Regions from separate parts of the Variovorax sp. Soil_C_33 genome, predicted to be linked through region 2. Evidence: predicted binding sites of a transcription regulator. Region 2 holds the regulator's gene; each other region holds the start of a gene.
What was found. Region 2 encodes FNR, which switches genes on or off when oxygen is low (the NO sensors DNR and NnrR bind a similar motif). Its sites were predicted from a motif close to TTGATNNNNATCAA; they were not measured.

Region 1 (9,420 bases), on a different contig from region 2:
CACGATCTCCCCTTCGAACGCGGCGAGTTCCATCATGCCGAATTCTGACCTCTGTACCGAAGAGGAGGTCGCCCGGCTCGTCCATACCTTCTATGCGAAGCTGCGCAACGACGCGTTGCTCGCTCCGATCTTCGAATCGCGTGTCGCCGACTGGGACCGGCACTTGGCGAAGATGGTGGACTTCTGGTCGTCTGCCTTGAGAGGCACGGCTCGCTACAGGGGCACGCCAATGCCCAAGCATGTTGCATTGCCGGGGCTCACGGCGCAGCTGTTCCACCGCTGGCTCGCACTGTTCCGCGATACCACGCAGGCATTGGGCAACGCAGATCTCCAGGAACGGGCCGACGACCTCGCACACCGCATTGCCGGGAGCCTCTGGTATGGATACCAGGCGCGGCATGGCGCCGATCACCCGGGCATAGGTTGCGAGCTCGCGGCAGAAACGCCACAGTGGAAACACCAGGGAGACCGCACCATGACGCACCCCAGCCTGACCATCATCCGCCACGAACACCGGGCGCTGTCCGCGATGCTGCGCTCGATCACCCTGCTCCTCGGTGAACATCGCCGACGCGGCACGCTGCCCGACTTCGATGCACTGCAGGCCATGCTGTTCTACGTCGACGAGTTCCCGGAAAAGCTGCACCATCCCAAGGAGAGCCGCCTGCTCTTTCCCAAGCTGCGCGGGCGCAACGCGCAGACCGACGCCGTGCTCGATCGCCTTGACCGGGACCATGCGTGGGGCGAGCAGGCGATTCGCGAGCTCGAACACGCGCTGCTCGGATTCCGGATGATGAGCGGGACCGATCAGGGTGAAGCCCGCCGGGACAACTTCGAGACCTTGATGAAGCAGTACGCCGACTTCTATCTCGATCACATGCACGTCGAGGAAGCCGAGATCTTGCCGCTGGCCGAAACCGTGCTCAGCGCCGACGAATGGGCCGAACTCGACGCGGCGTTCCTGATGAACCGCGATCCGCTCGCAGGCTACGAGGCCGATGAGGCCTACCGCCCGCTTTTCAAGAAGATCATCGGCGCGCTGCAGAACTCGGGCGGTGTCGGCTCGGTGCTCGAAGCCTTCGCAGGCGCCGCGCTGCCGACGTTCTCGTCGCGCCATTGACAACACACCATGCGCCCGTGAGGAGATCCCATGGCCCTTCCCCATGCCCAAGCCCTCGACGTGATCGACATCAGACCGCTGGGCGACGAATTGCCCAGGGCCGTCACGACCAGCCTGATCAAGACACCCGCCTTGCAGCTCATGCGCATGGTCTTGCGCGCTGGCGCGGACGTACCGCAGCACAGTGTGTCCGGCGCGATCACCGTGCAGTGCCTGGAAGGCGAAGCGACAGTCAGGACGCACTCGCGCACTTGCCATCTCGCCGCCGGCCGCCTGGTGGTGCTCGAGGGAGGCGAACCGCACGCGGTGCACGCGTTGACAGACGTTTCGCTGCTAGTCACGATCCTCCTGCACGCGGGGCAACCGGCCGTCCCGGGCCAGCGCCTCACCCATTTCCCCGACACCCAAAGCCCACCATGATTTCAAGCTTCGACGACCTGCTGCGTTTTGCGCGCGCACAGGCACAGCCGCAGCGCCTGCTGTTCGTCTTCGCAGCCGCAGGCCTGCCGGACGACGCGACGCCCGAGCAGCGCGAGCGCTTCCAGTCCGGTCAGGGCGGCACGCTCACGCCGCTGATGTGCGTGGACAAGACGCCCGACGAGCTGGGCTCTTTCGAGGCGCTGCGCGAAGAGTCGCAACAGTTCGGCCAGGCCTGGGACCTCGTATTCGCCGCCGCGATGTCGGGCAGCGCGGGCCGCGGGCCGACCCAGCGCCCAGGCCGAAGCGCCGTTGCAGCGCATCGTCGAGTCGATCAAGTCCGGCGGTATCGACGGCTTCATCGCCTTTGACGGCGCAGGCCAGCCCGTGCAGCTCGAATGAGAGCGCGCTGTCGCGCTCCGTCGACTCGGGACGCGTTGACGCCGAGCGAGGGCGCGGCCTCGTGCGGCGTCAACAGCCGAGCCAGCAGCTCGCGCACGCTGCGGATCTGGTCGCCGAACGGCAGCGCGCCCACGCCGCGGAAGAACAAGCCCTTCTTCACGTCGCCGCGCAGGGCGGCAGCCAACTGGGTGTCGATGCAGAACTGGCCCCAGCCGGCCAGCCCGTCGCGCAACCCGCATTGCGCCAGGCAGTCGAAGGCGAGCGTGCAGCGCGGCTTGACGTGCGCCACGCTCTGCAGCTTCACCTCGGCCTTCAGGTAGCCTTTCAGCCACCGGGTTGCCACGGCACGCGCGGGCAGGCCGGCCACGCTGGTGAACTCGACCATGTCCTCCTCGCGCGCCTGCGCCAGCACGCGCTTGAATTCGGGGTGCGCGTCGCACTCTTGCGTGACGGCAAAGGGCGTGCCGAGCTGCACGGCGGCGGCGCCCAGCGCCTGCACGCGCGCGATATCTTCGAAGCGGCGAATGCCTCCGGCCGCGATCAACGGGATCTCCTTCTCGATTCCCGCCGCGCGCAGGAATGCGAGCGATTGCGGGATGACGTTCTCGAAGTCGAAGCGCGGGTCGGCCAGGTCGGCGATCTTCGCGGCGCCGAGGTGGCCGCCAGCGAGCCGCGGGTGTTCGATCACGATCGCGTCGGGCAGGCGCTTCCTGCGCTCCCACTTGCGAACCAGCAGCTGCACGCCGCGCGCATCCGACAGGATAGGCACGAGCAACGCGCGGGGGTGGTCCTGCGCGAGCTCGGGCAGGTCGAGCGGCAAGCCGGCGCCGACCACCACCGCATCGATCCCGCATTCGAGCGCGCGCGTTACCGAGGGAGCGTACTCGCCCACCGCGCGCATCACGTTGATGGCGAGCAGACCGCGCCCGCCCGAGCGCTCGCGCGCGGCACGGATCTCGCGCGCCAGCGCTTCCAGATTGGCTGCGTTGATATCTTCCTTGGCACGGCGCGTGGCGGCCTCTCCCGGCTGCAGGTCGCGCGTGCGCTCCATCAGGTCCGGATGATGGCGGCGCAGGTCGACGGACGAGATCGTGCCCATCGCGCCGAGCGCAGCGACGCTGCCGGCGAGGCGATGCGCCGAGATGCCGACGCCCATGCCGCCCTGGACGATTGGCAGCAGGGTTTGCTCGCCCAGGCGCAGCGGTCTCAGGCCGCATTCGCGCAGCAACGAGATCAGTTGAGCGGCGGCGTCGCCGGTATCAGGGATGGGGTCGAAGTTGGTGGCAGTAGTCATTGCGGCCGCGGCAAAGCGCGTGCGCGCCGCGTGTGTGTTGAACCCCTGCACGGTAGTGCTTCGCTGCGAACGTTGTGTTGACGAAGGTCAACCTTGCACCGCGCCGGCCCCAGTGCTTCGTCAATCTCGTTGAAGATGCTGGTGGCGCTGCCATCGTCGACCGGTGCATGGTCGAACGGCCCGGTTCCGCTGTGGTCGGCGTCGGACGCCGGCACGAAGCTTCCGCTGCGCAGGTCGAAGACATGGACTTCGCCCTCCTCGATCACATAGTGCCAACCGTGCAGCGTTCGATGCAGATCCAGCCAGCCGACGAGTCGACGCGCGTAGGCCTTCGAGACAGCAAGGCCCAAGTGGGAAATGCTGCGTATCGCGTCGCTCAACGGGTGACGAACCGATCTCGGCCTTGTGCCTGGGATCCATAGGGGCAGGCGGGCTCACGAAATCGGTCAGTCATCGGGATCGGCTCCTCGTTCGGATGCAGCTGAATCTTTACGTTGCGCTCGGCTGCCGCATTCTCCGTCTGAAACCGGGTGCATGGTTGATCTGGATCAACTACCAAAGACCCCACAGAACTACGCTGCAGAAACTCAACCTCCGAGGAGACGATTCATGTTCAAGCGCATTCTTGTTGCCACTGATGGTTCCGCGCTGGCGGAAAAGGCCGTCTCGAAAGCCATCGACCTGGCTACGGAACACAAGGCCGAGCTCAGGGCCTTTACCGTGGTGCGACGGCAAGCCAAGAGCTACATGGACGGCAGCATCGCGTTCGAAGCCGAGGAGAGCAACCGCATCGGGTGCCGGCGCGCTGAGCAGGCCAAGACAATGCTCGAGGCGGTCGAGAAGCGCGCCGAAGCATGCGGCGTAAGGGTCAGTACGGCTTCTGTCAAATCGAATCGAGTGGCCGATTCAATCATTGGTGCCGCCAAAAAGCACGGCAGCGATCTCATCGTGATGGCCTCGCACGGACGGAAAGGGCTGACTCGCGCTTTCCTGGGCAGCGAAACCGCGCACGTGCTTGCGAACTCCGACGTGCCCGTGCTCGTGCTGCGCTGACCCTGGTCCGCGCTCTTTCGTGTTAAGCGCCAAAGGCGCGCCGCGCGCTGATCCATTTGCTGCCGACCCGGCCCGAACCCCCTGTGGATGCCCTTGCGAACGAGCGCTCAAGCTGAGGTCTCCGGGACCGTATTGATCCGGACCACCTGCTGCTAGTACGCAGCACGCAGCGTGAGCGCTTCAGATTGCAAGCTCCGCGCACAACTCAACGCCGCCTCCTGACCGTCGCAGCATTCATTGCCTCTACGCCGCATCCGACCCCTCCTGCCAGCGTCTCGCCGGGAGCCGAGTCGCTCGGCGTCATCGTCGTCGTGGGCGCTAGTCCAGATCGTTGTTCAGATGTCTCCTGCCGAGCGGTCCGGCTGCTTATGTTGACAAGCATCAACCAACGACCGGCGCGACGAAGGCACAGTGAAGATCTGCTTTTCCTTGGTTGAACGCAATGATGTCCACTGTCCTGGCTCCGCCCCACGAAACCTCACCGTCTTCGGTCTCGGCCGACGTGCTGGCCCGCTTCGATGTGGCCGGGCCTCGCTACACGTCCTACCCGACGGCAGATCGCTTTGTCGAGGCCTTCGGCCCTGACGACTACGGTGCCGCGGCGCGGCAGCGAAGGCTGGGCATCAGCGCAGTCATGACCCCCGCTTCCCTCTACGTCCACATTCCGTTCTGTGCATCGCTGTGCTACTACTGCGCGTGCAACAAGATCATCACGCGGCATGCCTCCCGTGCGCGTGAGTACCTGCGATACCTAGAGAAGGAGATCGCCCTGCACGCGGCGCAATTGAGCGCACGGACGGCGGTGAGCCAGCTTCACCTTGGCGGCGGGACGCCGACCTTCCTGAGCGATGACGGCCTGACCGACCTGATCCGGATGCTGCGCGAAGCTTTTTCATTCGCGCCGGGCGCCGAATGTTCCATCGAGATCGATCCACGCACGGTCGACGCCGACCGCCTTGCCCACCTGGCCCGCCTGGGCTTCAATCGTTTGAGCTTCGGCGTCCAGGACTTCGACCCCGACGTCCAGCAAGCGGTACATCGCATCCAGCCCGCACAACAAGTATTCGATCTCGTCGCGTCGGCGCGCGAGTTGCAGTTCCAGTCCATCAACGTCGACCTGATCTATGGGCTGCCGCGCCAAAGCGCCGCCTCGTTCGACCGCACATTGGCGCAGATCTGCCAACTGCGTCCGGACCGCATCGCCCTCTATGCCTACGCGCACCTGCCCGAGAGGTTCAAACCGCAGCGCAGGATCGCCGCCGACGAGTTGCCCTACGCGGCCACGAAGATCGAGATGCTGTCGCGCTCCATCGCCGCCCTCACCTCCGCTGGCTATGTCTACATCGGCATGGACCACTTCGCGTTGCCGGACGACAGCCTGGCTGTCGCGAAACGCCAAGGTCGGCTGCACCGCAATTTCCAGGGCTACAGCACGCAGCCGGACTGCGACCTTGTCGCCCTTGGCGTATCGGCAATCGGAAGGGTTGGCGGCACCTACAGCCAGAACGCAAAGACCCTGGAGGAGTACTACGACCACCTCAACCAGGGACGGCTGCCGGTGGTGCGCGGGCTCGCGCTGTCGCGCGACGACGTGCTGCGCCGCGCGGTGATCATGGCCATCATGTGCCAGGGCCACGTCGACTTCGAGTCGATCGACATCGCCCACCTGATCACCTTCCGTGACTACTTCGCGTCCGAACTGACCGCCCTCGGCCAGCTGGAGGCGGACGGCCTGATTTGCCTCACGGACCGCGATCTGACGGTCACCGACAAAGGCTGGTTCTTCGTACGTGCCGTGGCGATGGTCTTTGACCGCTATCTGCAAACGGATCGCAAGCGCGCTCGCTTCTCCCGAATCATCTAGCCACTTCGCCGCATCTCCCCGTGGCCTCAACTGCAACTCGCAATCGTCGACGCCCAGCTTTCTCTCACTGGACATGGTTCACGGGCAGCTCGAGGCGTCTGATCCCCAAGCTCAAGCACCCTTCAGGAGAGACCATCGTGCACAGCACACAAGCATAGCCAGCCCAACCCTTTCGCAGCAGCCCGCCGCGCGCGGCGATGCCCGCTCAAGCGCTCACGACGCGCACCGCTTGTTCGACCAGGGCGCCGGCTCGTGCCGTTCGAGCGCCAAATCCAAGAAGTTCGTCGTATGAAGCGTGATGACGTTGGTTTGAGTTCGTTGCTGCCGGTGCAGCCCATCAGCCGCGACGTGCTGATGGAAAATTACCTCAAGCCCGGAGAGCAGGAGGCCGAGGACCTGTTTGCGCGCGTCGCGCACGGCTGGTGTCGGTCGAGGCCGAAGGGGAACGCGCCCAGTGGCAGGCGCGCTTCCTCGCCAACCTGCGCGCAGGGGCCATCGGGGCCGGGCGCATCATGAGTGACTGCATTCAAGGCCAGGATGAAGCCGGCTACGCCGGCATCTACGAGGCATTGCGCGAGGCCGCTGAGACCATGCGCCGTGGCGGCGGCGTCGGCTATGACTTTTCCCGTATCCGACCACGCGGCGCGGAGGTGCGTGCCACCGCTTCGCTGGCCTCAGGCCCGTGCAGCTACATCGACGTGTTCGACCGGTCCTCCCGCGGCCGGCCATCTGGCCATGATGGAAGCGGTGCAGCCCTTCGTCGACACCGCCATCTCAAAGACGGTCAACGTGCCGGTCGATTGCCCCTATGAGGACTTCTAGAGACTCTACCAGCACGCCTGGACAGCCAACCTGAATGGACTGGCCACCTACCGACCCAACAGCATCCTGGGGTCGGTGCTGGATGTCGCGCCGACAGCGCGCGAGGGCGCGCCCTCGCGCGGACAACGCCGCGGCCGACTCGATTCGCGCGATGATCGAGAGCCGTCCGACGGGTGCCTTGAATGCCAGCGCGGAGAAGATCGAGTACTGGACACAGCAGGGCCGGCAGACGCTCTATTTGGTGGTGTCCTTCCTGCCCCTGGCCGACGGGCGGGAACGGGCCATCGAATTCTTCATGCCCGTCGGCCAGAGCGGCGAATCGCAGCAGTGGATCACCGCGAGCATGCGGCTGCTGTCGCTGGCCGCGCGCGGGGCTTTCTCGAACGCGCGCTCGCCGACATGCGCAAGGTGGCATGGGACCGTGGTCCCGTGCATCTGGGCCATCACGTGAAGGCCGACGGTAGCCAGGTGCCCATGTGGCACGACTCCGAAGTCGGTGCCATCGCGTACGCGATTCAGAAGTTGATCGCCAAGCGAAGCGGCTCCGCGCCGACGGCACCGGACGTTTCGACCCCGACGGGTGCTGCCTCCCCAGCCTTGATGGGCGCCAAGTGCCCGGAATGCGGCGCCCACGCCATGATCCGAAAGGACGGTTGCGACTACTGCACCCAGTGCGGGCACCTCGGGAGTTGCGGATGAATCCGGCCCGGCGGCCGCGACGCTGCTGCGTGTTTCCGCCATCTTGACCTTCCGGCTCGGGCGGACCATGCTGACCCCGCCCTCTTGCGGACCGCTCTCATGCTCATTTGGGGAATTCGACATGCCTCCTGATACGGACGCCTGCGCTACGACGGCCGTCCTGGCCGATCCGCCTGTCACTGAACGGCAGTTGGCAGCACTCCTGCACACGCGCCGCACAGTGCTGCCCAAGCGGCTTGGCACGCCGGGACCTGAGCGGTCCGAACTCGAGCAGATCCTCGGCGCCGCGGCCGCGGCCCCGGATCACGGCGGCCTGGTTCCGTGGCGCTTTGTCGTCGTGCCGCCGCCGCAACGCGGGCGCCTCGCTGATGTATTCGCGCAGTCCCTGCAGCAAGCCACGCCTGACGAGCGGGGCATGGCGCGCGAGAAGGCCTTTCGCGCTCCGGTCCTGATGCTGGCGATCGTGCGGCTGGGCCCCGACAACGAGGAGATTCCGGCCGCCGAGAGGATCGTGTCGGCCGGATGCGCCATCCAGAACATGCTTCTGACCGCGACGGTCCTCGGCTACGGCTCGGCACTGACCTCCGGCAAGGCGCTGCAATCCGCCGGACTGCGCGCGCTGTTCGCTCTGGACCCCCAAGAGGAACCGCTGTGCTTCATCAGCGTGGGTACCGTCCTGGCCCACGTTGCCGGTGCGGCGCGGCCGGACCTTGAGCGCTATGTTTCCGAACTGGTCCCCGCGCCATGACCCGCTCTTCGCGCCTGGCCTCTCTCATCGCATCGCCAGCGGCCGGATTCGAGCAACCCTTCGAGATGATGGAAGCCTGCCACGAGCGCATGCAGCGCACGCTCGGGCTCCTCGCTCGGCTGCGCGCCCATGTCGCGCGTCACGGTGCAGATGCACAGGCACGGCAGGCCGCCCGCGACGTCATGCGCTACTTCGATATGGCCGCGCCGCAGCACCATCTCGACGAGGAGAATCACGTGTTCCCGACCCTGGCCGGGCGCGGCGATCCTTCCATGCTCGCGCTGGTCGCGCGCCTGCAGCAGGACCATCTTCAGATGGAGGCGCGCTGGCGCACGGTGCGCGCGATCCTCGAACAGCTCCAGCGTGCAGAGATCCAGGCGATCCCGGCGGACAGCGCAGCGCAGATCGATGCATTCACGCGCCTTTATGGAGCTCACATCGAAGCCGAAGAGCAGCTCGCCTATCCGGCTGCGGCCGCGCTGCTCGACGATTGCGCGCGCGACGCGATGGGCGCGGAGATGCGGCGTCGCCGCGGTGCGGCCTCCTGACGGCAGCGACAGTGGGCTCGATCGCCCTGCCGCGCGAGGCGCCCCCCTCGATGCCCGTCAAGCCATGGAAGGTTGTTCGGGATCAACAAGTCAACGGTGAAGCCCACGCAGAATGACTCAAAGTCTGCGCAAGCGTGCCCTGGTTGCGGTGCTGCAAGAGCAGCAAAAGCATGGAACGCAGCATGGCCGCCAGGGCCGAGTGTTCCTCGCGAATGATCCTTGACGTGATGTGGGTCATGGCAGTCTCTCCGGTATCGAGTTGCGCGTGACACACGGCCGATCGGATGGACTTGACCTGCCGCAAGTGCGCGCGCTGTAGGCGCAACGATCACTTCCATTAACGCCGCCTTGCTGCCGACAGGCGGTTGGGGGACTCAAAGCTGGCAGCTGCGCGCAGTTTCGGGGGGCGACGCGGAAGTTGACGCGGATCAAATCCCGTGCGGATGGACCTCC
Region 2 (9,420 bases):
CACGGGCGGCAGCGCGCAACAAGCCGGTGATCATCGTGAAGGCCGGGCGCGCGGGCAACGGCGTGCATGCCGCCGCTTCGCACACCGGTGCGCTGGCCGGCTCGGACATCGTCTACGACGCGGCCATCCGCCGCGCCGGCATGCTGCGCGTCGACACGATGCAGGAACTGTTCATGGCGGCCGAGATCCTGGCGCGCTTCCGGGGCAACCGCAGCGACACGCTCACCATCATGACCAATGGCGGCGGTGCCGGCGTGATGGCCGCCGACGCGGCCGCGCAGGCCGGCATCACGCTGGCGCAGCCCCGCAATGCGCTGCTGGAGCGCTTGGACGACGCACTGCCATCCAATTGGTCACGCGCCAATCCGATCGACATCATCGGCGACGCGCCGATCGAACGCTACACCGCGACCCTGTCGGCCCTGCTCGCCGACGAGTCAGCCGGCGCCGTGCTGTTCGTCCATGCCCCGACGGCCATCGTGCGCAGCGACGACATCGCCCGGGCCTGCCTGCCGCTGGTGCGCGAGAACGGTCAGCGCGTGATGAGCGCCTGGCTCGGAGACGCCGCTGTCGCCCAGGCGCGCCAGCTGTTCGAGCAGGCTGGCGTGCCCGACTACCGGACGCCCGAGGAAGCCGTTCGCGCCTTCGCGATGCTGCAGACCTACAGGCGCAATCAGGAGATGCTGACCGAGGCGCCGAGCGCGAGCGAGAACGCGGCACCCGATCTCGCCGCAGCGCGACGACAGCTCGATGGGGTTCTTGCCGAAGGCCGCGAATGGCTCGATGAACAGGAGGCCAAGGAAGTGCTCAAGGCATACGGCGTGCCGGTGGCGCCGACCATCGCTGTGGCCGCGTCGGCCCAGGCCATCTTTGCTGCCGCGCAAGAAGTCGGCTATCCGGTGGCGCTGAAGATCGTCTCGCGCGACATCACGCACAAGTCCGACGTGGGTGGCGTGCGCCTGGATCTGCGCGACCAGGCGTCGCTGGACCATGCCGTCAGCGAAATGCTCCAGGCCGTGCGCACCGCGAGGCCCGATGCGCACGTCGATGGCTTCACCGTGCAGCGGATGGTGCGCCGGCCGCACGCGCAGGAGGTCATCGTTGGCGCCAGCATCGACAGTGTCTTCGGTCCGGTGATCCTCTGCGGCCAGGGCGGCACCGCGGTGGAGGTGACCGCGGACAGCGCCGTCGCCCTGCCTCCACTCAACCGCAGCCTGGCGCGCGAACTGGTCTCACGCACCCGCGTCTCGCGCCTGCTCGCCGGCTACCGCGACCATCCGCCGGCCCGGATGGACGCGCTCTACGACGTGCTGATCGCCGTGTCGCAGATGCTCGCCGATCTGCCGCAGCTGGCGGAGCTGGACATCAACCCGCTGTTTGTCGACGAATCGGGCGCCATTGCCCTGGATGCCCGCATTCGCGTCTCGAGACAGCCAGTCGCTGGGGCCGAGCGCTTCGCGATCCTTCCCTATCCTTCGCAATGGGCTCGCAGGCTGACCTGGAGCAGCCGCGAGATCACCGTACGGCCGATCCGTCCCGAGGACGAAGCGCAGCACCGGCGCTTCCTGGAACGGCTCGACCCGGAAGACATTCGCATGCGCATCTTCCAGACCAGGCGCGAGCTGCCGCGCAGCGAACTGGCCCGGCTCACCCAGATCGACTACGACCGGGAAATGGCATTCATTGCCGAAGCGCTCGACGCGCAGGGCGTGCACGAAACACTAGGCGTGGCTCGCACCGTGAGCGACCCCGACCGGGTGGAGGCCGAGTTCGCCATCATCGTGCGCTCCGATCTCAAGGGCGCGGGACTTGGCAGGCTTCTGTTCCAGCAATTGATTGACCACGCGATCAGCCGCGGAACCGGCCGTCTCGTGGGCATCGTGCTGCGCGAGAACAAGCGGATGCTGAATCTCTGCCGCGATCTGGGCTTCGAGGCGGACCCGACGGAGCCGGCCGGCTCGGGCGTGCGGCGCATGGTCAAGACCCTGGGCAGCCCGGTCGCCGATCCTTGATCCAACGCAAGCACGCCGGGGCGCGACTGAAGCACGATGCATGCACTCGAATTCCATGGAGAACACGCAATGAACCGGAATGTCGGAAACGCCGATCGCCTCCTTCGTATCACCGCGGGTGCCGCGCTCATCGGCATGTCGGTTGCCGGCGCGATCGGCCCATGGGGGTATTTCGGCATCGTGCCCCTGTTGACGGGCCTGCTGGGTGCGTGTCCCGCCTACACGCTGTTCGGCGTCAGCACCTGTGGCAGCCCCGGCTCCCGAGACCGGCCAGGACGGCCGTGATGCCGCCCCATCGAAGCGCCTGGGAAGACCTGCCATGTGGATGATCGTCGCGGCATTGGTGCTGCTCGGTGCGGCGGCGCTGTGGCTCTTCTTTCAGGCGCTGATTGCCTGGATCACCCTGGACTGATGCCACTGCGATGTCCCTGGCGCGGCCGCCTCGTTCGCACTGCGTTGAAGGGGGGCCGCCGTCAAGGCGCGGTCACGGCCGAATCACCTTGCAGCGCCTGCTTTCTCGCTCTCCACGATGCTTCGGCAGCGCCGTGGCTGACCCTCGCCGAGCTACGCAAGGCCTCGCGCGCAGTCCCCAATGCCTCGTAGGCCGTTGCTGCGGCTCGCTTGGCCTCCGCCCTGTTCGCCCCAGGGGTTCGCTCGGACGCTGCTTCGAATTGTTCGAGTGCCCGGGTCCAGGCCATGGAGGCTTGCTCGCTTGCGTGCGCCGCCTCCCGGGCCGCGATCTCGGCGCGGCTGGTCGCGAGAGCGGCCGCCACAAGCGCCGTTTGCCAGGCGTGGTGCGCAGACGACTGGGTCTTCCGTGCCGCGCGGCGCGCCGCTTGCGCGTTGCGATCGGAGGGCGAGCGTGCATAGCTTCTGGCCTTCACCAGCGCGGCACCGCCGTCCCGTGAGGCCTTCCGCGTTGCCGAAACGGCATCGAGCGCCGCCTGGTACGCGCGGTCATGCATCGTCAAGCGCTGCGTCTGCGCCGGGAGTTGCGCCCGTGCTTGCGCTGGCGGGGGCGCCGCGCCCTGCTGGGCGGCGCAGGGAACTCCCAGCGCGATCCACGCAGCCGACAAGACGAAGAGCGTGACGGCGCGATTGTTCATTAATGCTCCCCTTTCTAACGGCACCAGAGCGCAATCTGATGACTCAGATCGGTCCACAGCGCTTGCAGCGCCACCGCTGCGAGCAGTCCGCCCGCAATCCGGGTCCCCCATTCCCTGCGCGCCATGCCGACCCCCAGGCGCAGGCGCTGCCACAGCCAGGGCGCAAGAACCAGCGACACGGTGCCACCTGCGGCGAAGAGCGCCATGACCCAGGCGCCTTGCAGCGGCCCGTTGGCCAAGCTCGCGAGCATGAGTGCCGAGTAGAGCAGGCCACAAGGCATGGAGACCCAGAGCGCGCCGGTCACGAGCAATCCACCGAGCGAACCGGTGAGTGGGCGAAGGCGCATCGAGAGCGTACGCCCGATGCCTTGCGCCCAGAGCGGTTGGCGCCCCAGGGCGGCAAGCCCCAGGCCCCAGGCGAGGACGAACACGTGAAGCAATACCCACAGAGGCCGCAACGCCGCAACCTGTTCGCTCGCGAAGGCCAGGCTCTGCACCGCCGCCGCGGCCAGCGCACCGGCGGCCGCATAGCCGGCCATCCGGCCCGCGTGGAAGACCACGGATACGGAAGGATCTCGCGCATCGGTCGCCAGCATCGCGGCGCCGCTCGCGGGCGCGCGAACGATGCGGATCACCCCGGAGCAGGCGGCACCGCACATCGCGACGCAGTGGGGTCCGCCGATCAATCCCATCAGGAGCGCAGTGCTGGCAAGTGCGGTCTGCATGGTCAGACGAAGTGGTCCATGCCGATGTAGACACAACCAGCCGCCGTGAGAGCGGCGATCGAGCGCGACAGCATCTCGACCTTGGCTTTGGCGTCGGCAGACGGCAGAACGAGCGATGAGTCGGCGGGGGCGACGGCAGGAGAGTTCATTTGCGGCGGTCAGTCTGCGGGCGGTGACCCACTATGCGGCCAGGTCGACCCGCCATCCTTGATGTGCGTCAAGCCCGCACGGTGCACCGCACCACAGAATGGCCACAAACCCCGACACCATCATGAAAGCCGAACACATCAAGGTCGCCTGCTCCAGCTGCACCCTGCGCGAACTGTGCATGCCTGCGGGCCTGGAGCCGGGCGAGCTGAAACGCATCGACGAGATCGTGGCCACGAGGCGCAAGGTCAGGCGCCGCGAGACGCTCTTTCGCAACGGCGAGCCCTTCACCTCCCTCTACGCGATCCGCACGGGCGTCTTCAAGACCCGCGTGGCGACCGAGGACGGGCGCGACCAGGTCACCGGTTTCCAGATGGCCGGCGAAATCATCGGCCTGGACGGCATCGTCAACAACCAGCACACCTGCGACGCGGTGGCGCTCGAGGATGCCGAGGTCTGCGTGATGCCCTTTCACCGTATCGAGGAACTCTCGCGCGAGGTCGCTGCGCTGCAGCGCCACGTGCATCAGATCATGAGTCGCGAGATCGTGCGCGAGCACGGCGTGATGCTGCTGCTGGGGAGCATGCGGGCCGAGGAGCGCCTCGCGGCCTTTCTGCTCAACCTCGTGCAGCGCCTGCATGCGCGCGGCTTCTCGCGCTCCGAGTTCGTGCTGCGCATGACGCGCGAGGAGATCGGAAGCTACCTCGGGCTCACCCTCGAAACGGTGAGCCGGACGCTCTCCAAGTTCATGGAGGATGGCATCGTCGAGGTGGAGAAGCGCAACCTTCGCATCGTCGACGCCGAGGCGCTGCGGCGCATCGTCAATCCTCCGGGTTGTTGATCTCGGAGGCTGGCCTGGTCAGAAGCAGCGTCAACGCGCTCGACCCTGTTGCCAGCACCCAGAAGGCGAAGAAGCCGGCCGCGTAGACCGCATGGCGCGACAGGCCGACGGCCTCGCCGCGCCAGTGAAGGTCGCCCGGATCGACCAGCGCGAACACCAGCAGTTCGGCCACGCTCGCCAGCAAGAAGGCGGGCCAGAGAATCGACATCCAGTCGCGCGTCTTCATGGCCGTCAGCGCTTGGGTGCGGGCAGGTCGGCGTCAGGCGTCGCCGCGTGGTTGCGCCCCGCCAGAGCGGGCATAAGCTTCTTCTCGACCGGTGGCTTGTTGATCTCGATGCCTTTTCGGTAGTAGTCCGGCGCCACCACCGGATCGGGCGTGCGCAGGGCGAGCCAGAGCGTCACGAAGCTGGCGACGACGACCAGGGCGGGCCCGGCCATCACCATCCACAGCAGCGGGAACTGCCACCAGGGGTCGCTCTTCGGGGAAGTCATCACGTGATCGTTCATCTCGTTTCCTTTCAGCGAACTCAACGAGGCACCAGGAAGGTCGCCTTCTCCGACACCTGCGCGCTGCCGTCGGCCGAGCGCACGTCGAAGTGCACGACGTGGGAACCCGCGGTGGCACTGCCATAGGGAAGCTGCAGGCGCACCGCGACCCAACGCGATTGCGCCGAACCGACCTCGACCGGTTCAGGCGGCGACACGCTCAAGCCCTGCAGTCCCGTAGCTTCGATGCGGTAGCGCTGCACCTGCTCGGTCGCGTTCATGATCTGCAGCCGATAGACGTTCTCGAGTTGGCCGCCCTCGACGATGCGCGCGAGCGAGGCCCGGTCGCGCACCACGTCGACCTTCAGCGGCATGCGCACGACCAGGCTCGCCAGCACGCCCATCGTCAGCGCAGCGAGCAAGCCCGTGTAGATCAGCACCCGTGGGCGCAGCACGCGGCGCAGCACCTGCCTGGGCGTCCAATGGCCGGCCATGCCGTTCTGTGTCGCGTAGCGGATCAGACCTCGCGGCGAGGCCATCTTGTCCATTACCGTGTTGCAGGCGTCCACACAGAGGCCGCAGCCGATGCACTCGTACTGAAGCCCCTTTCGGATATCGATGCCGGTCGGGCAGACCTGCACGCACAACGAACAATCGATGCAGTCACCAAGCCCCTGAGCCCGGGCGTTGCTGCTCTTGGAACGCACCCCACGGGGTTCGCCACGCTCGCTGTCGTAGCTCACGATCAGCGTGTCGCGATCGAACATGGCGCTCTGGAAGCGCGCATAGGGACACATGTACATACAGACCTGCTCGCGCATGAAACCCGCATTGCCGTAGGTCGCAAAGCCGTAGAAGAAGACCCAGAACACCTCCCACGAGCTCATGCGCGTCTGCAGGAACGCGAGGCTCAACTCGCGAATCGGCGTGAAGTAGCCGACGAAGGTGAAGCCGGTCCACAGTGCGATGCCGAGCCACACGATGTGCTTGAACCATTTCTTGACCAGCTTCTCCAACGAGAGATCGCCCTCGTCCAGGCGCATGCGCGCGATGCGGTTGCCTTCGATCTTGTGCTCGACCCACATGAAGATCTCGGTGTAGACGGTCTGCGGACAGGCATAGCCGCACCACAACCGCCCCGCCACCGCGGTGAAGAGGAAGAGCGACAGCGCCGAGATCACCAGCAGCCCGGTGAGGTAGATCAGATCCTGCGGGTACAGCACCAGCCCGAGGATGTAGAAGCGCCGCGCGCCCAGGTCGAACAGCACCGCCTGGCGCTGCCCCCATTCGAGCCAAGGCAGGCCATAGAAAACGAGCTGCGTCAGGAACACCATCGCCCAGCGCCAGCGCGCGAAGACGCCGAGCACCGTGCGGGGGTAGACCTTCTGGTGCGCGACGAACAGGCCGCCACCTTCCTTGGCGGCGGCGATCGGGATCACCCGACGCCTCACCGGGGTCGACGCGGAAGCGGCATCCTTCATGACAGCCTTAGGGAGCAGCGCCAGGCTTGTTCGACAAGCCCCAGACATAGGAGGCCAGCACATGGATCTGGGCCTCGGTCAGTCGGCCCTGCTGCCCCGGCATCTGATTGGTCCTGCCTGTGTTGATGATCGAGACGATAGCCTCCTGGCCGTATCCATGCAGCCAGACTCTGTCGACAAGGCTGGGCGCGCCAACCGCCGGATTGCCTGTTCCCGCGACGCCGTGGCAGGCCGCGCAGGCGCTGAACTTGCTCTTGCCCAGGCCGGCGCGGACCGAATCGTGCGGGCTGCCCGAAAGGCTCAGCACATAGTTGGCGACGTTCTTGACATCCTCGGGGGTGCCGACCGCCTCGGCCATCGGCGGCATCACGCCCTTGCGACCCAGGGTGATCGATTCCTTGATCTTCTCCGGCGCACCGCCGTGCAGCCAGTCGCCGTCGGCCAGGTTCGGGAAGCCCTTGCTGCCGCGCGCGTCCGAGCCGTGGCACTGCGCGCAGTTGTTGAGAAACAGGCGTTCCCCGATCGCAGTCGCTGCGGGTTCGCTCGCGACGCGCTCGATCGGCATGGCCGCATAGGCGGCATAGACGGGCTCGAGTTCGTGCGTGGCCCTGGCAAGGTCCTTCGCGTACTCGTTCTCGGTACTCCATGCGAGCTCGCCCTTGTAGCTGCCCAGACCAGGGTAGGCGACCAGGTAGGCCAGGCCAAAGACGATCGTGATCACGAAGAGGCCGACCCACCAGCGCGGCATCGGGTTGTTGGCTTCGCGCAGGTCCTCGTCCCAGACATGTCCGGTCGTTCCATCGGTCCCGCCCGGAACCTTCGCGCGGGCAACGAGCCACAGCAGCAGCGCACACAGCACGATGCTGCCGAGCGTGGCAAGGGCCACGTAGTTCGCCCAGAAGTCGCTGAAGAAATCGCTCATGTTGTTCTCTCAGTCCTGTTCGAACGGCAGCTGGGCTGCGCCCTCGAACCGTTTCGCGTTGCGGCGCGAGTAGGCCCATACGAAGATGCCGATGAAGGTGGCGAAGGAAGCCAGCGTGGCCACGATCCGCAAGGTGGTGATGTCCATGGCGTGCTTCTTACTTAACGGCGAGGCCGAGCGATTGCAGATAGGCCACCAGCGCGTCCATCTCGGTCTTGCCCTTCACCTCGGCCGCCGCAGTGGCGAGCTGCTCATCGGTGAAAGGCACGCCCACGCGGCGCAGGGCACGCATGTGCGAGACGGCCTGGGCGCCATCGAGCGACGCCTTCTCGAGCCAGGCGTAGGCCGGCATGTTCGACTCGGGAACCAGGTCGCGGGGGTTATTCAGGTGGATGCGGTGCCACTCGTCGCTGTACTTGCCGCCGACGCGCTGCAGATCAGGGCCGGTGCGCTTGCTGCCCCACTGGAACGGGTGGTCGTAGACGAATTCGCCGGCGACCGAGTAGTGGCCGTAGCGCAGCGTCTCGGCCCGGAACGGCCGGATCATCTGCGAGTGGCAGTTGTAGCAGCCCTCGCGCACGTAGACGTCGCGGCCCAGCACCTGCAGCGAACTCGGCGGGTGCATGCCCGTCACGGCCTGCGTGGTCGATTTCTGGAAGAACAGCGGCACGATCTCGACCAGCCCGCCGACGGCGACGACCAGCAGGATCAGCACGATCATCAGGAAGTTGTTGGTCTCGATCTTCTCGTGCGAGAAGCCGGACTTGGGAGCGTTGGAACTCATGCTTTTCTTTCTCAGGCGTGAGCGGCTGCCGGCAGCGGAATGGATGCGCGCACCGAGCGTCCCGCGATGACAGTCATCCAGACGTTCCACGCCATCACCAACATGCCGCCCAGGTAGAGCAGACCGCCAATCAGGCGCACCACGTAGTAGGGATAGGTGGCCTTGACGCTCTCGACGAAGGTGTAGGTGAGCGTGCCGTCCGGGTTGATGGAGCGCCACATCAGGCCCTGCATGACGCCGGCGATCCACATGGCGGCGATGTAGAGCACGATGCCGATGGTCGACATCCAGAAATGCAGTTCGATCGCCTTGACGCTGTGCATCTCGGTGCGGCTGTACATCCTCGGGATCAGGTAGTAGAGCGAGCCCATCGAGATCAGTCCCACCCACCCGAGCGCGCCGGCGTGCACGTGGCCCACGGTCCAGTCCGTGTAGTGGGAGAGCGCGTTGACCGTCTTGATCGACATCATCGGACCCTCGAAGGTCGCCATGCCGTAGAACGAGAGCGCCACGATCAGGAAGCGCAGGATCGGATCGGTGCGCAGCTTGTGCCAGGCGCCCGAGAGGGTCATGACGCCGTTGATCATTCCGCCCCAGCTCGGCGCCAGCAGGATCAGCGAGAACACCATGCCGATCGACTGGGTCCAGTCCGGCAGCGCGGTGTAGTGCAGGTGGTGCGGTCCTGCCCACATGTAGGTGAAGATCAGCGCCCAGAAGTGAACGATGGAGAGCCGGTATGAATACACCGGCCGGCCTGCCTGCTTGGGGATGTAGTAATACATCATCCCGAGGAAGCCGGCCGTGAGGAAGAAGCCGACCGCGTTGTGGCCGTACCACCACTGCACCATCGCGTCCTGCACGCCGGCATAGGCCGAGTAGCTCTTCATCAAGCCGGCGGGCATCGCCACGCTGTTGA
Region 3 (9,420 bases), on a different contig from region 2:
GGTCGATGGACGACGTCAACTGGCTGCGCCCAACCCGATCGGTGCAGGCACTGCGTTGACAATGCGCGTGAAGAGCGCGTGGTAGTCCGCTTCGGGTTCGCATCCGGTCAACGGATCCCGGTTGGCGCTGAATGCCTCGTCGAGGTCCGCCCAATCGTCATCGGTGAGCACCCTTTCGGCTAATGGCAGTACCTCCCTCTCTTCCATCGCCATGTGCGCAAGATAGAAATCAACATAGCGCTCTGCCGCCTGCTCGAAGGCCTGCCGGCGTGGCTCGCCGATCATCTCGAAGCCGAGCAAGGCGTGTTCGAGCTCGCGGATTCTTCGCTCGCCACGCGCATGGTCGTCGTCCAGGCGATCGAGAAGTTCACGCGAAAGCGGCGTCCGCGCACGCAGCTTCGGAAACAACAACTCCGACTCCTTGCGATGGTGCCGTTTCTCGGGAAACTCGTCGACATAGAACAGCATCGCGCGCAGCGCGCCGAAGTCAGGCAGCGTACCTTGCCGCCGATGCTGCGCCAAGAGCAACAGAACGGAGCGCAGCATGGCCGACAGGGCCGAATGCTCATCACGGATGATTCGGGTGGTGGTGTGGACCATACAAATTCCAGTTGGAAAACTCTAGCCTCCCATGTCGGTCGTAGCGCGGCCTTGCTGCAGATCAAATGAACGTCGCTTTGGCCTGCGCATGATCCGGCGCGTGGCCCCAATGCGCCCAGATGGCGAAGCGAAGTGCTGGACTGCTCATGTATCGTCGCAGTGACGGCGTGCTCGAGGTGCTGCTGGTGCACCCCGTTGGGCCGTTCTGGGCGTGGCGCGACGAGGGCGCCTGGTCCTTTCCGAAGCGCGAGTACGACAGTGACGTCGAGAGCGCCCTTGACGCCGCCAAACGGGAGTTCGCCGAGGAGACCGGCTTTGTGCGCGGCACGCGCCACTTGAGCCTGGGAGAGGCTCGCCAGCGTAGCGGCAAGCTCGTGTCGGCCTGGTCCTTCGAAGACGATTGCGATCCCGAGGCGCGCTCGAATCCGGCAGCTTCGAGCTCGAATGGCCGCCGCGATCGGGCAAGCTCAGGACGTGCGCGAAAGCAGACCGGACTGCCTGGTGGTTCACGACGGCTGCAGCACGCAAAAACATCCTTCCCGGGCTGGTCGTTTTCATCGACCGCCTGGAAGCGCTCAGCGTGTAAGCCCGACGGGCGGTGTCACCGGCACGAAGGTGGTGATCGAACCGCGCCTGATCAGCAGGGCCACGGTCTCGCCCTGGCGGATCGATTCAAGCGCTCGGTCCAGATCGCTGATGCCGGAGACGCCGACATCGTTGACGGCCAGGATCACGTCGCCGAGGCGAAGACCTGCCCGCTGGGCGGATCCCGAGGTGGATCTCACATAGAGTCCCGGCTCGAGCAGCCCGCCCGCCTGCTTGGCTGTGCGCTCGACCAGGTCGAGCCCAAGACGCGGTTCGCGCCCGTCCCGGGAGGCGACGCGCTGCGGAAGATCGGGTGCGCTTTGCGCAACGGTGAGTTGCACCGTTAGCGGCGCCTTGCGCCGCCAGATGTTCAGCGTGATCGAAGTGTCTGGGCGGGCAGCCGCCACGCGTTGCTGGATCTCCGGGTAGGTCATGGCCGTGTTGCCGTCGACGCCCAGCACGACATCACCGCTGCGAAGGCCCGCATTCGCCGCCGGTCCGCCGGTATCGACACGCACAATCAGTGCCCCCAACGGAGCATCGAGCCCGAACGCGAGCGCAAGATCCGCGGTGAGCGCCTGAGTCCGGGCGCCAATCTGCCCGCGCGTCACGCGACCCGTCGACCGGAGATCGGCGGCAACCCGCATGGCCGTGTCGATCGGCAAGCTGAACGACACCCCCAGATATCCGCCACTATCCGAATAGATCATCGAGTTCATCCCGACGACTTCGCCGCGCTTGTTAAATAGAGGCCCCCCCGAATTGCCGGGATTGAGCGCGACGTCGGTCTGGATCATGGGCTCGCCGGTGCCGCCCGGCAGGAAGCGCGGATTGGCGCTCACCAAGCCGGCGGTCACGCTTTGCTCGAATCCGAATGGCGCTCCCAGCGCTGCCACCCATTCTCCGGCGCACAGGCGCGCGCTGCTGCCGATGGCAGCGACCGGCAGGTTCGTCGCGGCGATCCTCAGGAGCGCCACGTCTGTGCGCCGGTCGAGCCCGACGACGTCGGCCGGCCAACGACGCTGCCCCCCGACGAGGACCGATGTCTCCTGGGCCCCGCGCACCACGTGCGCGCTAGTCAGCACGTACCCATCAGCGCTCACGACAATGCCCGACGCAGACGCGCGCTCCGATCCCGGTCGGGATCGGGCCAGCATCCCGTTCTCATCGTTGTCGCCCCACTCTGTGCCTTGCCCGATCGCCAGCACGCTCACCACAGCCGGTGCCTGCCGTGCCACCGCCGCCACGAAGTCGGCACCCTGCCTCGGCGCGTCGACCTGGTCAAGACAGGGGCCATCGCGAGACCACGCATGCGTGGTGCCCAGAAACGCCAGTGCACCGAGCATCGCCGCCACGACACCGCGTGCGAACGGCTTGCGCAGCATCTCAGCGCACCAGCAGGACCGGCACCGTGCATTGCGCCAACACCTTCGTGGCGACAGAGCCGAGCACGAGATTCTTCAACGCACCGGCGCCGTGCGAGCCCATGACCAGCAGATCGAACTTGCCAGCTTGCGCGTACGCGGCGATCTCGTCGGCCGGATGGCCCACCTTGTGAACGAAGGAAGCCTCGATACCGTGCTCCGAGAGGAACGCCCGAATCGGCTCAAGCACCAGCCGCGCGTCATCTTCGTAGTAGCCATGAACGAGCTCAGGCCCCGCGAAGGCAGCCGCCCGGTGTGGTACAGGGAGAACCGAATAGAAAACCGTATAGGTATGACCTGCGCCCAGCCCATCCTTGTGCGCTGCCAGGTAGGAGAGCATGCGCTTCGTGTAGTCGCTGCCATCCACCGCGAGAAGAATCTTCATGATGTTCCTTCGATTGAAAGTCTCGGATCGCCTGATGTTCGTCGCGAGTTCATCGATCTCCTTTGCGCCAAATCAATATGTGCAGCGCCACCATTCCGATACTGACCGCCCCAACCTGCACCGAAGGAGCGCGTCATGTACCAGCAGATCCTTGTTCCCATCGACGGCAGTCCGACATCTCGCCGCGGCCTGGACGAAGCCATTCGCGTCGCCAAACTCACGCACGGACGGCTGCGGCTGCTCCATGTGATCGACGAACTGTCCTTCGCCCTTGCCATGGACGCCTACGCCGGATATGCCGGCGACTGGCTGAACGTGCTGCGCGAGAACGGCAAGCGCCTCCTCGATGAGGCCGCGGCCACCACACAGGCCGCCGGCATCGAAGCCGACGAGGTGTTGTGCGACAGTTTTGCGGGCTCGGTCCACGAGGTGGTCAATGCCGAAGCCGCCAAGTGGCCCGCAGACTTGATCGTCCTCGGCACCCACGGCCGCCGCGGGGTTGGCCGCGCCGTCATGGGCAGTAGCGCGGAGCACATCCTGCGCTATGCCTGCGTGCCGGTTCTGCTGGTCCGTGCGCCGGAGAGCGAATCGAAGGCCGATGCGATTCAGGCGCCAACGCATGTCAGCTTGCCGACCGGCGCCCTGGCCTTCGAGTGACTGGCCGCGCGCGTCGCCTCACCATCACACGAAGGACGGGTCATGTATCAGCGCATTCTTGTTCCCATCGATAGCAGTCCGCCATCCAATCGTGGACTCGAGGAGGCCATCCGCGTCGCCAAGCTGACCGGTGGACGGCTTCGCCTGATCCCTGTGGTCGATGAGCTTTCCATGGAGCTTTACACCTCGGCCCGTGCGGGCGGGTGGCTGGATGCGCTGCGCGCCAGCGGCGAGCGGATCCTCGAAAGAGCCAAGGCCGATGCACTGGGAAACGGCGTCGAGGTCGACACCGTGCTGCACAGCGACTTCTCCGGCCCGCTCGACCAAAAGGTGGCGTCCGAAGCAAGGAGATGGCCCGCAGACCTGATCGTCCTCGGCACTCATGGCCCGAGGAATCGGGCGCTGGATGTTGGGCAGCGATGCGCAGCGCATTCTGCGCACCTCGACGGCGCCCGTCCTGCTGGTGCGTGCGCAGGAGATCGATTCGTCGGCAGCGCGGGACCCGAATCGGGAACTTGCGGGCCGCTCGCCCGCCGCGGCGTTCGAATCGTGAGACGCGCGGTTCACGCAATGTTTCCTACGGATGCACTGCGTTGACGGTACCGTTAAGCGGGCGATCTAGATTGAGGCCGTGCCGGATCGCTTGTCTACCCTCTTCCAGCAGCAGCGAGGCGCACCAAGGAGAATGTGATGAACGCCTCGCATGCATCCAGCGGCTACGAACTGCGCTTCCAGCCACTCTTCGCCGGCCGACGCGCCTACGCCTTTCCGTGCGACCCGACAGGCCATGTGGACATGGATTCGCTCGGCGAGCGAATGCTGAACAACTATCTCTATGCGCGCGCCATGATCGGACGCGAACTTTCGTGGCCGGACGTGATTCCGAGCCTTCCAAACTGAGCGCCACCGCCAGCGGGAACTGGCGCCCCAGCCTCTCCACGCCGAATGAGAGTCCGGTACACCCCGACTCCGGTGCGCCGCCGGCTTGACTCATGGGGACAGCGCAAGCCAACGCGCGCTCAGTGCGACCGTATCCACCGGCTCGTCCGTGATGACCTCAAGCGCGAGAGCACACTCGCCCGGATCCAGTGGCTCGTGGGTGGCGAGCTGCCGCTCCAGCACGGCCAGGGTCGCCTCCGACGCATCGCGTCCCTCGGCTTCACGCGCCACCACCCGCCGCCGCAGCTGCGTATCGGCCGCGCGGCAACGAAGAATCGAAAACGGCACACGCAGCTCAGCCGCCAGCGCCCGGAACGCCAGCCGCTCGTCGCGACGCAGGAAGGCCGCGTCGACGATCACCGGGTAGCCGGCCTGCAGCGCTGCGCGCGCGCACTCGGCCAGCCGGGCCAAGGTGCGCCGCGTCGCATCCTGCGTGTAGATCTCGGCACCCTGCTCGGCTGAACGTTGCTGCGCCCCGAGCCCGAAGAGGCGTTTGCGCTCGACATCTGACCGGATGCGGATCGCGCCGGCGGCCGCGAGCAGCGCCGCGGCCATGGTCGACTTTCCCGAGCCCGACAGCCCGTGCGTGATCATCAGGCGCGGCGCGGCGCCTGAGGTCTGCTGTTCCGCACAGGCCAGGTAGTCCGGCTCGAGAGGCGGCGCAGCATCAGCGCCGGCGCGCACACGCAGCCGGCCGACCAGCGCACGCACCAGGGCTCTATACACCTCGTAGAAGCGCAACACCGGCACACCGGCGTAGTCGCCGCTGTGCTGCAGGTACGCGTCGAGAAAGCGGAACGCGAGATCCTTTCGACCATGCGCCTTGAGGTCCATCGTGAGGAAGGCGACGTCGCTCATCACGTCGATCCAACGCAGAGCAGGATCGAATTCGATGCAGTCGAAGGCGGTCAGGTGGTCATCGACCAGCACCACATTGGCCAGATGAAGATCGCCGTGGCATTCGCGCACCGCACCGCTGCGCTGCCGCGCAAACCAGGCCGTGCGCAACGCCTTCCTTTGCTCGAAAATCCATGCCTGCAGATTCCTTGTGCGCTTCGCGCCATCATCGGCGCGCAGACGTGCCAAGGCATCGACTGCCGAGCGCCCCACCCGGGTCGGAGCACCGAACGCGGACGCCGGCGCCGCAACCTGTGCCTGGGCGTGGAAGGCGGCCAGCCGCTGCGCAAACTGTTCAAGACGGCCATCCGCCAGCCGCCCGGCCGGCAGCAAGCGTTGCAGCAATGCATCCTCGGGAAAGCGCCGCATGCAGACGACGAAGTCGATGGCTTCGCCTTCACCCAGGCGCGGAGCCTGCCTGGTGCCGGTCACCGGCACCACGCCGAGGTACAGCGAAGGCGCAAGCCGCCGGTTGAGGCGCACTTCCTCCTCGCAATAATGCTTGCGTGCCGCGAGCGTGCTGAAGTCGAGGAAACCCAAGGAGACAGGCCTTTTCAGCTTGTAGGCCACCTGCGCGGTCAGCAGCACCCAGGAGATGTGGGTCTCCACCAGCGCGACCGCTTGGCCGGTGTCCGACCGCAGGCGATCGCGCAGGGCCGTCACCAGCGTACGGTCTGCCGCGACGGCCGCGGAATCCGTCAACTTCATGCCCACAGTCTCCATGGCCTGGGTCCACTCGTTCCGAGCGCGGGATCGGACGAGACTACTTCGCCTTGCGCTTCTTGCCGCGTCTGGCCTTCTCCTTGACCTGCTGCTGGTTGGCCTTGTGCAACAACTGCTTCTTGAACTCCCCGACCGCCGACCGGTCATGCGCGTAGCTGACGACTCGGTAGACATGGCGGGCGACGTTGCCGCTTCCCACATTGCAGACCACCGTGTCATTCTCGCCGTCGAAATCGGGGGCCTCCTGGCCGAGCCAGTCGTGGTTTTCTATGGTGGTTTCGATGCGGCAATCGGCCGGCAGCCCGATGCCCATCCTCCTGAGAAACTCCCGCGGCCTGCCGAGATAGGCCTTGAATTCCAGGGGCGTGCACTCCCAGAAATGGGCATTGAAGGGTTCTGCCCGAAGGATCTTGGACCGGGCGGAGAAATCGACGATCTTTGTGGGCATGCTCAGACTCCTGGACGGCGTGGAGGAACAAGACGGAGGCGGTCGCCCCGATGACAAGCTGTTAGCTCAACGTCGACGCGGGAAAGTCTCATCGCCCAGTTTCTGCGCAACACCGGATGGCAGGCTTGACGCGCATCAAGATCCACATCGATCGCGACTACGCCGCATCGGGCTCGTCGCATCAGGCTGGCCGCTTGAGGCAGCCAGATTCTCGACCGTCGTTGCCAGCCGCTGCGCTACCCGCCACCCCGCCAGGCCAGTCTGAGGGCCATCACCGCGCGCAAGGCCGGCATTGCGCGGAATGCAGCTGCGCGTTGTCCATCGCAACACCTGGGCGCCCCCCGAGCGCTGGCTAGCGCAGCAGCCTCGCCTCACACCTGGGCCGTCGCGGGCGCTGACGCTGCGCGGCTTGGTTCGGCATCTGGCTGATGGGCGTTGACCACCAGTACGGGGACCGGTGAGATGCGCAGGACCTGTTCCGCATCGCTGCCCAGCAGCACGCGCCCGACGCCATGGCGACCGTGCGTGCCGATCACGATGAGCTCGGCGTTCCACGCCCTCGCCTGCTCGACGACGAGTTCCGATACGCGACCCGCAAGCGAGGTGAAAAGCACCGTTTCCGCCTTGATCCCGGCGCGCTCCGCAAGCTCCCTCCCCTGCCGGAGAACCTGCTCGCCGGCTGCTTCCATCAACGGGACCACGTCCGAACTGTAGACCGCGAAGGTCTCGAAGCCGGTCACATACTTCAATTCGTCCACGACGTGCACGAGCCTCAGTGTCGCGCCCGTGAGCTTGGCCAGGCGAAGAGCCTCATCCAGGCCACGCAGAGAGGTCGGGCTGCCATCGACGGGAACCAGAATACGTTGGTACATGACTATCCTTCGAGTGAGACGGTAAAAGTTCGCTCAATTTCAGCGGCCGGAGGCCCTTCGACCTTGCTGCACGTCAACTCAGGGCGCGTTGCCGCACGCGCCTAGTTCAATGCGCCATCAAGACCGGAAAGGTCATGTGCGCGAGGATCTGCTGCGTGACGCCGCCAAGCACCACCTCGCGCAGGCGCGAGTGCTCATAGCCGCCCATCACCATCAGGTCGGCGCCGAGATCGCAGGCCCGCGAAAGCAGCGCGGCTGCGATGTCGATCTCGATCACGTCCTCCTCGGCCGTTGCTTTGACGCCGTGCCGCTGGAGCCACTGGAGTGTTTCGGCAACAAGCAATCGCGCCGGCTCGTGAGGCTGACCGAGTCTGCGGCAGAAAACGAGCTTCACCTGGCGCGCCTTGGCCAGCAGCGGCAACGCAGCGCGCATCGCCACCCCCGACGCGCGGGATCCATCCCACGCGACGAACACGTTCCTCGCTTCCGGCTGGGCGATTCCCGCGTAGGGAACGACCAGCACAGGACGGCCGGCCTGCAGCATCACGCGCGGCACGAGGCCGTGCGCCGGTGTGTCCGACCTCGCCGAGCGATCCTCCTGGCCTAGCACAATCAGGTCGCTCGAGCGACCATGCTGCACGATGGCATCGACTGCCGTCCCATCGGTCAGTCGAATCTCGTGCGACACGGGATTCGGCCCGGACACCCGGACCTTGAAACTTTCACTGATCGCTTCCGCGCGCCGGCGCAGATGGTCCGCCGATTCGGCGATGAAGTCGGTGACACCCGTCGGGATCGCATCCGCGGGAATGACGCCGTCATACAAACCCGTCGGCACGAGGCCTATCAGGTGACTGCCGTGCGCCCTGGCGAGCCCCGCCGCGAGCGCGACGCGGGCGGAACACCTGTCCGTGTGGTCCAGGTGAACCAGGATGGTCTTGAAGTCCATAGGTCATCCTTTCGAAGAAGTTCGCATCCTCGACCACCTCACCTCCAATCAACTTGACGGCGATCAAATGCGCAGCACGCCCAGATCGATGGCTCGAACACTGGAAGCTTGATCCAGCGCAACAACCTGCGCGCCACAACGATGGAATATGTCAAGCATTCGGGGCGAAACAGGAAGGCGCCCATGTCGCTCACTCGACATGACAGCCGAACCCTCCCTTTTGTTCGCTCCTTGGCTTCAAGACTGAAGGAGACCCAGCGATGTGCATGAATCTCTTGGGGAAGCTCGCCGGGGCGAAGCTCCCCCTCACCATTTCCGACAAAGCCCTGATTGACCGGTTGCGGGTGCTTGACGCCATGGGATACGTCAAGGCATTCATTCCAGCCGTCCACGTCGATTGCGACAACTGCGCGCGCCAGGATCCCGCCATCGCCTTGGAGGTCACGCCACGCGGTCGAAAGGCGTTGGGCGATGAGCAGGATCGGGAGGCGACGCAGGTGCAGCAGCCGGCGCGGATGCCGCCGCAGGAGGAGCGCTCGCGCGGCGCCCATCTGGCCTGGTGGCACGGCGGCAGGAGACTTCGATCCGGCACCTGACGAGGGGCAACGAGTGGCGCCGACTGCGTCGCGCTCATGCCTTGATTCAGCGCAGGGCATCGGCACTGATTGACTCCTACATTGATTGCGCATCAACGCAGCGGAGATCGCATGACCAAGGTTCTTGTCGTCATCTATTCCTATACGGGCACGTCCCGTCGCGTGGCGCAGCTACTGCGCGACGGGCAAGGCTGGGAAGTCGCCGAGATCGCGGAAGTGCGGCCGCGCAGCGGCGCCTTGGGGAACATGCGCTGTCTGCTCGATTCCCTGTTCCGACGGTGTCCGGCGATTCGGTATGACGGCCCGCTGCCCAGGGGGTTCGATACGGTGGTGCTGGTGTCTCCC

Region 1: hemN (oxygen-independent coproporphyrinogen III oxidase) is a predicted target of FNR. The motif match lies at 4,658-4,671, and genes of this name have one in related genera.
Region 3: AC3A6B_RS27010 (universal stress protein) is a predicted target of FNR. The motif match lies at 8,533-8,546, and genes of this name have one in related genera.

Annotation. Positions count from the first base shown of each region.
Region 1 covers NZ_JBDGJK010000023.1:13,521-22,940, forward strand. Annotated here, with positions in the region: gene AC3A6B_RS26795 (hypothetical protein) at 1-48, shown strand, start outside; partial or broken gene AC3A6B_RS26800 (group III truncated hemoglobin) at 35-409, shown strand; partial or broken gene AC3A6B_RS26805 (hemerythrin domain-containing protein) at 506-1,120, shown strand; gene AC3A6B_RS26810 (cupin domain-containing protein) at 1,151-1,540, shown strand; partial or broken gene AC3A6B_RS26815 (ribonucleotide reductase subunit alpha) at 1,537-1,939, shown strand; gene AC3A6B_RS26820 (NAD(P)H-dependent flavin oxidoreductase) at 1,896-3,233, opposite strand; partial or broken gene AC3A6B_RS26825 (carbonic anhydrase) at 3,383-3,520, opposite strand; gene AC3A6B_RS26830 (universal stress protein) at 3,843-4,286, shown strand; gene hemN (oxygen-independent coproporphyrinogen III oxidase) at 4,732-6,150, shown strand; gene AC3A6B_RS26840 (hypothetical protein) at 6,364-6,567, opposite strand; gene AC3A6B_RS26845 (hypothetical protein) at 6,741-6,962, shown strand; partial or broken gene AC3A6B_RS26850 (adenosylcobalamin-dependent ribonucleoside-diphosphate reductase) at 6,865-7,671, shown strand; gene AC3A6B_RS26855 (nitroreductase family protein) at 7,862-8,419, shown strand; gene AC3A6B_RS26860 (hemerythrin domain-containing protein) at 8,416-8,967, shown strand; gene AC3A6B_RS26865 (hypothetical protein) at 9,050-9,205, opposite strand.
Region 2 covers NZ_JBDGJK010000015.1:31,147-40,566, forward strand. Annotated here, with positions in the region: gene AC3A6B_RS21675 (bifunctional acetate--CoA ligase family protein/GNAT family N-acetyltransferase) at 1-2,012, shown strand, start outside; gene AC3A6B_RS21680 (YgaP family membrane protein) at 2,049-2,297, shown strand; gene AC3A6B_RS21685 (hypothetical protein) at 2,486-3,118, opposite strand; gene AC3A6B_RS21690 (sulfite exporter TauE/SafE family protein) at 3,133-3,843, opposite strand; gene AC3A6B_RS21695 (hypothetical protein) at 3,846-3,992, opposite strand; gene fnr (fumarate/nitrate reduction transcriptional regulator Fnr) at 4,115-4,831, shown strand; gene AC3A6B_RS21705 (hypothetical protein) at 4,812-5,057, opposite strand; gene AC3A6B_RS21710 (FixH family protein) at 5,063-5,338, opposite strand; gene ccoG (cytochrome c oxidase accessory protein CcoG) at 5,359-6,798, opposite strand; gene ccoP (cytochrome-c oxidase, cbb3-type subunit III) at 6,806-7,720, opposite strand; gene AC3A6B_RS21725 (cbb3-type cytochrome oxidase subunit 3) at 7,730-7,867, opposite strand; gene ccoO (cytochrome-c oxidase, cbb3-type subunit II) at 7,878-8,504, opposite strand; gene ccoN (cytochrome-c oxidase, cbb3-type subunit I) at 8,516-9,420, opposite strand, start outside.
Region 3 covers NZ_JBDGJK010000023.1:38,410-47,829, forward strand. Annotated here, with positions in the region: gene AC3A6B_RS26960 (hemerythrin domain-containing protein) at 16-600, opposite strand; partial or broken gene AC3A6B_RS26965 (hypothetical protein) at 747-887, shown strand; gene AC3A6B_RS26970 (trypsin-like peptidase domain-containing protein) at 1,176-2,570, opposite strand; gene AC3A6B_RS26975 (universal stress protein) at 2,572-2,994, opposite strand; gene AC3A6B_RS26980 (universal stress protein) at 3,130-3,651, shown strand; gene AC3A6B_RS26985 (universal stress protein) at 3,694-4,248, shown strand; gene AC3A6B_RS26990 (hypothetical protein) at 4,342-4,551, shown strand; gene AC3A6B_RS26995 (bifunctional aminoglycoside phosphotransferase/ATP-binding protein) at 4,642-6,195, opposite strand; gene AC3A6B_RS27000 (hypothetical protein) at 6,251-6,658, opposite strand; gene AC3A6B_RS27005 (universal stress protein) at 7,030-7,530, opposite strand; gene AC3A6B_RS27010 (universal stress protein) at 7,637-8,479, opposite strand; gene AC3A6B_RS27015 (hypothetical protein) at 8,740-9,075, shown strand; gene AC3A6B_RS27020 (flavodoxin family protein) at 9,187-9,420, shown strand, end outside.